DNA from 2 places in the Janthinobacterium sp. GW823-FHT01H08 genome. Region 1 is predicted to be linked to the other one. Evidence: predicted binding sites of a transcription regulator. Region 1 holds the regulator's gene; the other holds the start of a gene.
What was found. Region 1 encodes FNR, which switches genes on or off when oxygen is low (the NO sensors DNR and NnrR bind a similar motif). Its sites were predicted from a motif close to TTGATNNNNATCAA; they were not measured.

Region 1 (4,351 bases):
ACTCAATACGCCGATGCCGCGCTGGTGGATGTGGCTGTTCTACATCACCATCGTCTTCGCGCTGGCCTACCTGTTCCTGTACCCGGGCCTGGGCACCTACGCCGGCAGCCTGGGCTGGAAATCGACGGGCCAGTACGAGGAAGAGCTGAAGAAGGCGGAAGCCGACTACGGCCCCCTGTTCAACAAGTACCTGAGCCAGGACTTGAAGACGGTGGCCGCCGATCCGCAGGCGCAAGCGATCGGCCAGCGTCTGTTCCTGACCTACTGCGCGCAGTGCCACGGTTCGGATGCCCGCGGCAACAAGGGCTTCCCCAACCTGACGGACAAGGACTGGCTGTATGGCGGTGATCCCGACATCATCAAGACCACCATCATGCATGGCCGCAATGGGCAGATGCCGCCGATGGGCGCCGCGCTCGGTTCCGAAAAAGATGTCGAGAACGTGGCCCATTACGTGCTGAGTCTGTCCGGTTCCACGTCGGACCCCGTCAAGTCCGTGCTGGGCAAGGCCAAGTTCGGCGCCTGCATGGCCTGTCACGGTGCCGATGCGAAGGGCAACCAGATGCTCGGCGCGCCTAACCTGACGGACAAGATCTGGCTGTACGGCGGCAGCGCCGATACCATCATGGAAACCGTGCGCAAGGGTCGCAACAACACCATGCCGGCCTTCAGCGACTTCCTCGGCGAATCCAAGGTACACGTGCTGTCGGCGTATGTCTGGAGCCTGTCGAATCCCCAGACGCCCGTGAAATGATGTAATGGAACCTCAAGTCATCAAGATGTATGCGGCCCGCGAGCAAATCTACCCTCGCGAGGCCAAAGGACGCTACGCTACCTGGCGATGGGTATGCGTATGGCTTACCCAGCTCGCGTTCTACGGCTTGCCGTGGTTGACCTGGAATGGCAGGCAAGCCCTGCTGTTCGATTTGACCACGCGCAAGTTCTACATTTTCGGCGTCGTGCTGTGGCCCCAGGATTTCATCTATCTGGCGGCCCTGCTGATCATCTGTGCGTATTTGTTATTCCTCGTCACGGCCATTGCCGGGCGGGTGTGGTGCGGGTTTTCTTGCCCGCAAACGGTATACACGGAAATCTTCCTGTGGGTCGAACGCCGCATCGAGGGCACGCGCAGCGCGCGCATGGCCCTCGACAAGCAGGGCCCCTCCGTGCGCAAGGCGTTCAAGAAGACGGCCAAGCACCTGGTATGGGGCGCCATCGCCCTGTGGACGGGCTTTACCTTTGTCGGCTACTTCACGCCGATCAAGGAACTGGCGCGCGAGGTGACCACCCTCAATTTCGGTCCCTGGGAATGGTTCTGGGTCTTGTTCTACAGCCTGGCAACCTACGGCAACGCGGGCTGGCTGCGCGAGCAGGTGTGCAAATACATGTGCCCCTACGCGCGCTTCCAGAGCGCCATGTTCGACCAGGACACGCTGATCATCACCTACGATGCCAAGCGCGGCGAACCACGCGGCGCCATGAGCAAGAAGGCCGGCAACAACGACAAGCTGGGCGACTGCATCGATTGCACCCTGTGCGTGCAGGTGTGTCCGACCGGTATCGATATCCGCAACGGCCTGCAGTATGAATGCATCGGCTGCGCCGCCTGCGTCGATGCCTGCAATACGGTGATGGACAAGGTCGAGCGGCCGCGTGGCCTGATACGCTACAGCACCGACCATGCGATGGAAAACAACTTCAATTCGAAGCAGATCCGCCAGCGCGCCATGCGCCCGCGCGTGCTGATCTACACGTCCATCCTGGCCCTGATCATCATCGCCGTGTGTACCTCGCTGGCCCTGCGCACGCCCCTGAAGATGGACGTGATCCGCGACCGCGGTTCGATGGGACGCGAGGTGGAAGACGGCATGATCGAAAACGTCTATCGTCTGCAGATCATGAACACCTCGGAGCAAAGCCAGCATTTCAAAATCAGCGCTTCCGGCTTGCCGGGTCTGACCTTGCTGACGCGCGACGAAGTGACCTTGCAGCCGACGGAAACGCTGGGCTGGCCGATCCGCCTGCGCGTGCCGCACGGCGTCGGCGAGAAGGGCTCGAACAAGATTGCGATCGAATTGCACTCGCTGGACGACCCGTCGCTGCATGTGCGCGAAAGCGCGGTGTTCATCGTGCCGCGGTGACGTTGATTTGGGGTCGGCCCCTCCGGGTCCGACCCCGTTATTTCGCCGTAGGGGTATCATCAATCATGCGTTAGGGTCACTTGATTTTCAACCCGGAAGCAAAAGCTGGAGTCGGACCCAAAGGGTCCACCCCCAAGGAGAACACAATGTCCGACAGTCTGAAACTGCAACCTCCCGTTGCCCCCTGGTACAAGCATCGCTGGCCATGGCTGCTGATGATCGGTCCCGGCCTGTCCGTGGTCGTCGGCAGCTTCATGGGCTATATCGCGTTTACGCAGCCCGACGCGCTGGTGGTGGGCGACTATTACAAGCAGGGCAAGGCGATCAACCAGGATTTGAAGCGCGACACGATCGCCAGCGACCTGGCCATGGATACGACCCTGTCGTATGACGTCGCTGCAGCGCGCCTCAGCGGCTCCGTGCACAGCTTCGGCAAGGCGTACCAGGGGCCTTTGCAGCTGCACCTGGCGCATGCGACCCTGCCGGAAAAGGATATCAAGCTGCTGGTGCAACCCGATGCGGCCGGCAATTTTTCCGTGACGCTGCCGATGCTCGAGCGCAGCCGCTGGCAAGTGCTGGTGGAAAACGACAAACGCGAGTGGCGCCTGTCCGGCATCTGGACCTGGCCTGTGCAACGCAGCATCGCGCTGCACGCGGATGAAGAGCTATAACGTACAGCGCCGGGAAAAAACCGTAGCGAGCGGCAGTGATTTGTGGCTGAGAAGCACAGCTGTGCTATAGCACAGCGAGCATCGCAGGCCGCAAAGCACGACGCGCAGTAGGTTTTGACGGTGCTGTTACTTGCAGACGTCGGTGCCGGCTGTAATAGCTTTTAACTTGGCCGGCTGCAAGATCTCGATCTCACGGTTGGAAACGCGCAGCCAGCCTTCCTTCTTGAATTTCGACAATAAACGGCTGACGCTTTCGATGGTCAGGCCCAGGTAGTTGCCGATTTCCTCGCGCGACATGCGCAACTGAAATTTGCTGGCCGAATAGCCGCGCGCTTCATAGCGCGACGCCAGGTTGACGATAAAGGCGGCAAAACGCTGCGTCGCCTGCATGTTGCCCAGCAACAGCATGACACTTTGCTCGCGCGTGATTTCCTGGCTCATCATGCGGTGGAAATGGCGCAGCAGGGTCGGCATATTGCCCAGCAATTGTTCCAGGCTGGAAAACGGGATTTCACACACTTCGCTGTCTTCCAGCGCCACCGCATTACAGTGGTGGCGGTCGGCGCTGATGGCGTCCATGCCCAGCAGTTCGCCCGCCATCTGGAAACCCGTCACCTGCTCTTCGCCGCCCGGATTGATCTGGTAGGTCTTGAAGTGGCCCAGACGGATCGCATACAGGTTCTGGAACGAGTCGCCGATGCGGAACAGCGAAGCGCCGCGCACGATCTTGCGGCGGCGGCCAATGATCTGGTCCAGTCTGTCCATGTCGCCCACGTCGAGGCCCATCGGCAGACACAATTGATGCATGCTGCAGGTCGAGCATCGCGCACGCAACGCTTCCACGGTCACTGTGGGCGAGGTTGGAGTGAGTAGCGCTTCAGTCATGTCGGTACCTTTTAGAAAATGCAACAACAAGTTTACTGCATACAGGGTTGCCGTGTGCCAATTTCACCGCAATTTCGCTGAATAAACGACGTTCCGACTTTAATTATATGGCAACATCGTCAAAAGCCCATGCGGAGAGGGCAATTTGCGTGGCGGCGCTTGCCAAGCTGGGGTATTGATAGGAAAATTCCTGACAGCATTATCTGCCGCCTGTGCCGCCCGGTACTGAAAAGGAAATCATGAAGCCTCTCGGCATCAAAGCAAAAGTCGCGCTGGCCACCAGCCTGACCTCGATCGCCATGATCGCGCTGGTCACCATGATCCAGGTGCAGCACATGCGCGACGATTTCACCAAGGTACTGTTGAGCCAGCAGTCGTCCCTGATCAGCCGCACCGCCGCCGAGCTCGACGACAAGCTGGGCATGCTGCTGCAGATCGTCACCCTGACGGCCCGGCAGCAGCCGCCAGAACTGATCACCCAGCCCGCCCAATTGCGCGAATACTATTCGCGCCGCTCGATGCTGGTGCTGTTCGACGACGTGCTGGTGCTCGACGCGCACGGCGCCGTCGTGGCCGACATGCCGGAAGTGGCGGGGCGCGCCGGCATCAACGTCGCCGAGCGCGAGTATTTCCAGACCGTGCTGCGCACGCGCC
Region 2 (4,351 bases), 2.5 Mb from region 1:
TCGCTTTCAGGATAGACGGCGCCGATGATCCAATCTGCAGCGCGCAAATGCTTGTACGTCATAATTGCCTGCACGCCCAGCTTGGTTTTACCTTGCGTCCAACCGTCGAATCCCCGCAATGCGGCCAAGGTGGAAGGGGTTGCGCCGCCCGTTTCATCATGCACCCGCTTCAGGACGCGCGCCGGGTCCGGATGGTGGAGTATCGTGCCGTCGTCGGTCAACATGAACAGATAACCGCTCTTGCCCGGCTTGAGCTGCTCCCACTGGCCAAAAAATGTCGGGCTTTGCAAATTCAGACCGCCAGCGATTACATACAGCAATTTTCCGGCTTTGTCATAGATCGGTTCGGTTACCAGCACAACGGGCTTGCCCGACAGCTGGCTCTTGAATGGACGCGATATCACGCCTTCCCTGAGCTTCACGGTATCGATAAAATATTCGCGCGCAGCGAAATTGAGCTTGCCAGCCGCGCGCCGGTCATTCATGCTGGCAATCAGTTTCCCGGTAGCATCAAAGGCGACGAGATTGAAAAATTCCTCGCGCAGAGTTGGATGATTTTCTATAAATGCCTGCATCCGCTGCGGATGTTCATACACATCCGCAGGCAGCCCTTCCGCCAGCACCTTGAGCAGCGCTTTCTTGGCATTCAAGTCTTCGTCGATATATGCCGCGGCACTGGTCAGCAAGGCATATTGCTGATTGCCGATGACGGATACCATCTGCCCTTGCGCGACAGACAGCGATGTGAGCGCAACAGAACCCGTTGCGCACAGCACCAGTACGCCCACGAGCACAGTCATCTTGAATTTGAAGCTCCGGGGATTGAAAAACTTCCAGATCATATGCATGCGGACTTCCTTCTCAGCGCCCGTGCTCTGTAAAGCGCACGGACCCGGCCAAGTGGCGCCATGCATGGCAATGGGAAGCACGGCATATCGGTCAGCGCATGACTTCGAACCTATCCCCGGATGAATACACTCCCAGAACAGGCTCTTGACATGGCAAGAGAGCAAATCTTACGCCTATTCTCGCAAAAAGGGCGCCCTGGCGCCGCTGAATAGACACGCCATCCCCACATCATCGCCATATCGTACGCTCCAGCAACGATTCCACCACTTGCACCGCTGGCGGCGAACCGCCTGCCGCCAGCAGGCGCCCGCCACGCATCCTCTGATGGCGCTTACCTTGATGTAACGGGCGTCGCCAGGGCCAGCGCGCTAGTCAGACGCGGCCAGGCAGGCTCAGGGCTGCATCCCGGGCACTTGCATTTCCGCCTTGCGCGCCGCGATCTGGCCGCCCATGGCCAGCAGATCGAGTTGCGCCTCGCGCGCGCGCGGAAAAATCTCGCCCTCCTCTTCCTGTACGTGCTGATCGATCTGCCTGGACAAGACCTTGACCTTGGCGTCGTACAAGTCTTCGCCGGGCGCCATGGCGACGATTTGCGCGATCAATTCCTTGGCCGAGGCATGTTCGACGATGGCTTCGTCGATCAGGTCCTCATTCAGGCGGCTGGCGTCGCGCACGGCCGGATAAAAGATTTCCTCTTCCGCCATCGCATGCTTGCTCAATTCCTCGCAGATTTTCAGCGCCAGCTTGCGTTTGCTGGCGAGCGACCTGTCGCTGAGGCCCTCGTACTGTTCGAACAAGTCCTTCACTGTCTGATGATCTTGCGTCAGCAGTTCGATCGCATCCATGTCTTGCATACCGGCATTTTGCTGGGAAACGGACGCTGCCTGATGGGATTGGGTGGCCATGATGTTTTCTCCAGGTGTGCAATGAAGTCCCCATTCTAGACAGGGCCATGCGGCGTGCATGTAGGAGGATTGCCAACGTCAAGGTAGTCCTGGCGGGAAGGTCAACGCGTTTCGATGCAGATCAAGCTGACCATGATAAATTTTTGCATTGCGTAAAAAATATGCGTGGTGCGCCTGCCTGCCGGCGCACCGCGCCATACGACTTAACGCAGCTGCGTGCGCTGCGCCAGCGATTCCACCAGGTCCACCGAAGGCGGCGAGCCGCCGGCCGCCAGGCAGGCGCCCGCGCCCGCAGCGACGGCAAAGCGCAAGTGCTGGCCGCCGTCCGCATCGGGCCGGTACATCAGGCTGTACAGCAAGCCGCCGATGCTGGCGTCGCCCGCACCCACCGAGTCGACCACCTCGATGGCGGGCGGGGCCGCCTGCCATGTCTGCTCGCCCCGGTACAGCGCCGCACCCTGCGACCCGCGCGTATACAAATACGTGGCGTGGGGATTCCAGCCGCGCAGCATGGCAAACGCGCCATCGATGTCGTCGTGGCGGAACAAGCCCGCCAGATCTTCATCGGACACCTTGATCACGTCGGCCAGCTCCGTCATGCGGCGCAGGGTGGCGTCATAGCGCGCATCCATCATGATGCGGAAGTTCGGGTCGTAGCTGATTTTCACGCCGGCCGCCTTGAGTTCCTGCGCCAACGCCACCAGCTTGCCCGCCAGCGGTTCGCGCGCCAGGCTGATGCCGCCGAAATGCACCCATTGCGCGCCCTGCATCCAGCCGGCAGGCAGTTGCGCCGCGTCGAAATGCAGGTCGGCGCTGTCGTCGCCGATGAAGTAATAGGTGGGCGGATGCAGTTCATGCACGATGGCCAGCAGCGGCGACTTCGCGCGGCGCTGCAAAAAGCGCATGTCCAGGCCCGCTGCGTCGGTCGCTTGCGCCAGCGCGTCGCCGAAGACATCGAGGCTGACGGCGCCGGCAAAGGCGCTGGGCACGCCCAGGCGCGCCATCACGCGCGCCACGTTCCAGGTCGAGCCGCCCACCTGGCTGCTCCAGGCGTCCGCGCCCGTGCGCAGCATGTCCGTCAGCGCCTCGCCGGCCGACACGAATTGTGGAAATTCGCGCGGGAAGGCGGCGCTCATACGGCACCGCCGATCACGTTCAGCACTTCATAGCAGGCGCCCATCGTGTGGTAATCGACCTTGCCGGCGGGGCTTTTCTCCTTGCTGATTTTCTGATTGTCGGGTGTCAGGATGCGGTACCAGGCGCCGTGTTCGTGGTCGACGAAATGCTTCCAGCTGTAGTCCCATATCTTGTCGTAGCTTTGCCAGTAGGCGTCGTCGCCCGTGCGCGCGGCCAACACGGCGGCGGCCGCGAAGCTTTCCGCCTGCACCCAAAAATATTTGTCGCCGTCGCAGATTTCACCATGCGGGCCGAAACCGTAGTGGATGCCGCCATGCGCGCCATCCCAGGCCTTGGCCAGCGCCGTGTCGTACAGTTCGCGCGCACGCGGCAGCAGCCAGCCGGACGGACCGGCCATGAACCTGGCGTGGCGCTCCATGATCAACAGCAGCTTGGCCCATTCCGTGAAGTGGCCGGGCTGGTAGCCCCAGGGACGGAAGATATTGCTCTTGTCGTGCAGGTTGTAATCCCAGTCGATAGCCCAGTCGCTCTTGTAGTGTTCCCAGATCATGCCGTTGGCCAGACCCGCCTGGCGCACGGTGATGTTGTGTGCCAGGGTTTCCGCGCGGTGCAGGTAGCGCGCCTCGCCCGTCGCCTCGAACGCGGCCAGCATGGCTTCGCACGCATGCATGTTCGCGTTCTGGCCACGGTAGCCGTCCAGCGTCGACCAGTCGGCGCTGGCCACGTCCGCATACAGGCCGTGTTCGGGCAGCCAGAAGCGCTGCTCCATCAGTTCGAAGGTCTCGTCCAGGTAGGCGCGCGCTTCCGTCACGCCGGCTTGCAAGGCATGCGCATACGCGAGCAGCACGAAGGCCAGGCCGTAGCAGTGATTGGCGCCGTCTTCCACAGTCTTGACGCCGTCTTTCCACGACAGTTGCCAGGCGTAGCCGCCCGTGTCCGGGTCGCGGTGCACGTCGCGCAAAAATGCCACGCCATGGCGCAGCGCCGCCTGGTAATCGTCGCCGCCGAAATGGCGGTAAGCCATGGCGTAATTGAAGATGAAGCGCGTGCTGCTGACCAGGTGGCGCGTGGCAGCGTCGTACACGGTGCCGTCGTCGAGGAAGAAGTGATAAAAGCCGCCGCTCGGGTCAAACGCGCGCGGGTGGTAGAAATGCATCGTGTGCAGGATGTGCTTTTCAAGCATAGCCCTGGAGCGAAAATCGGGATTCATGGGTCTCTCATGATATTGTTATCGATAACAATGATGATAGCATGCCGTTTCCGCCCCGTCTCGTCCACTTAAGGGGGCGTGGCTGACTTGCGCTTTTCACGCCACAGCGCCGCCTTGGCCGGGTCGGCCGCCTGCCCCAACTCGCCCTTATCGTACACCTTGACCAGCCGCTCGATGGCTTCCGCGTCGCCCTGCTTCGCCGCCAGCAGGTACAACTCGAAGGGCTGGGGTGCCGGCCCTTGACGCGTGG

Region 2: the regulator FNR is predicted to act here: its motif matches at 1,866-1,879, upstream of AC3RCG_RS12380 (hemerythrin domain-containing protein).

The regions. Positions count from the first base shown of each region.
Region 1 covers NZ_CM179504.1:290,563-294,913, forward strand. The annotation lists gene ccoP (cytochrome-c oxidase, cbb3-type subunit III) at 1-754, shown strand, start outside; gene ccoG (cytochrome c oxidase accessory protein CcoG) at 759-2,141, shown strand; gene AC3RCG_RS01240 (FixH family protein) at 2,288-2,812, shown strand; gene fnr (fumarate/nitrate reduction transcriptional regulator Fnr) at 2,939-3,697, opposite strand; gene AC3RCG_RS01250 (response regulator) at 3,937-4,351, shown strand, end outside.
Region 2 covers NZ_CM179504.1:2,745,894-2,750,244, reverse strand. The annotation lists gene AC3RCG_RS12385 (diguanylate cyclase domain-containing protein) at 1-848, opposite strand, end outside; gene AC3RCG_RS12380 (hemerythrin domain-containing protein) at 1,242-1,694, opposite strand; gene AC3RCG_RS12375 (carbohydrate kinase family protein) at 1,958-2,890, opposite strand; gene AC3RCG_RS12370 (AGE family epimerase/isomerase) at 2,887-4,101, opposite strand; gene AC3RCG_RS12365 (tetratricopeptide repeat protein) at 4,170-4,351, opposite strand, start outside.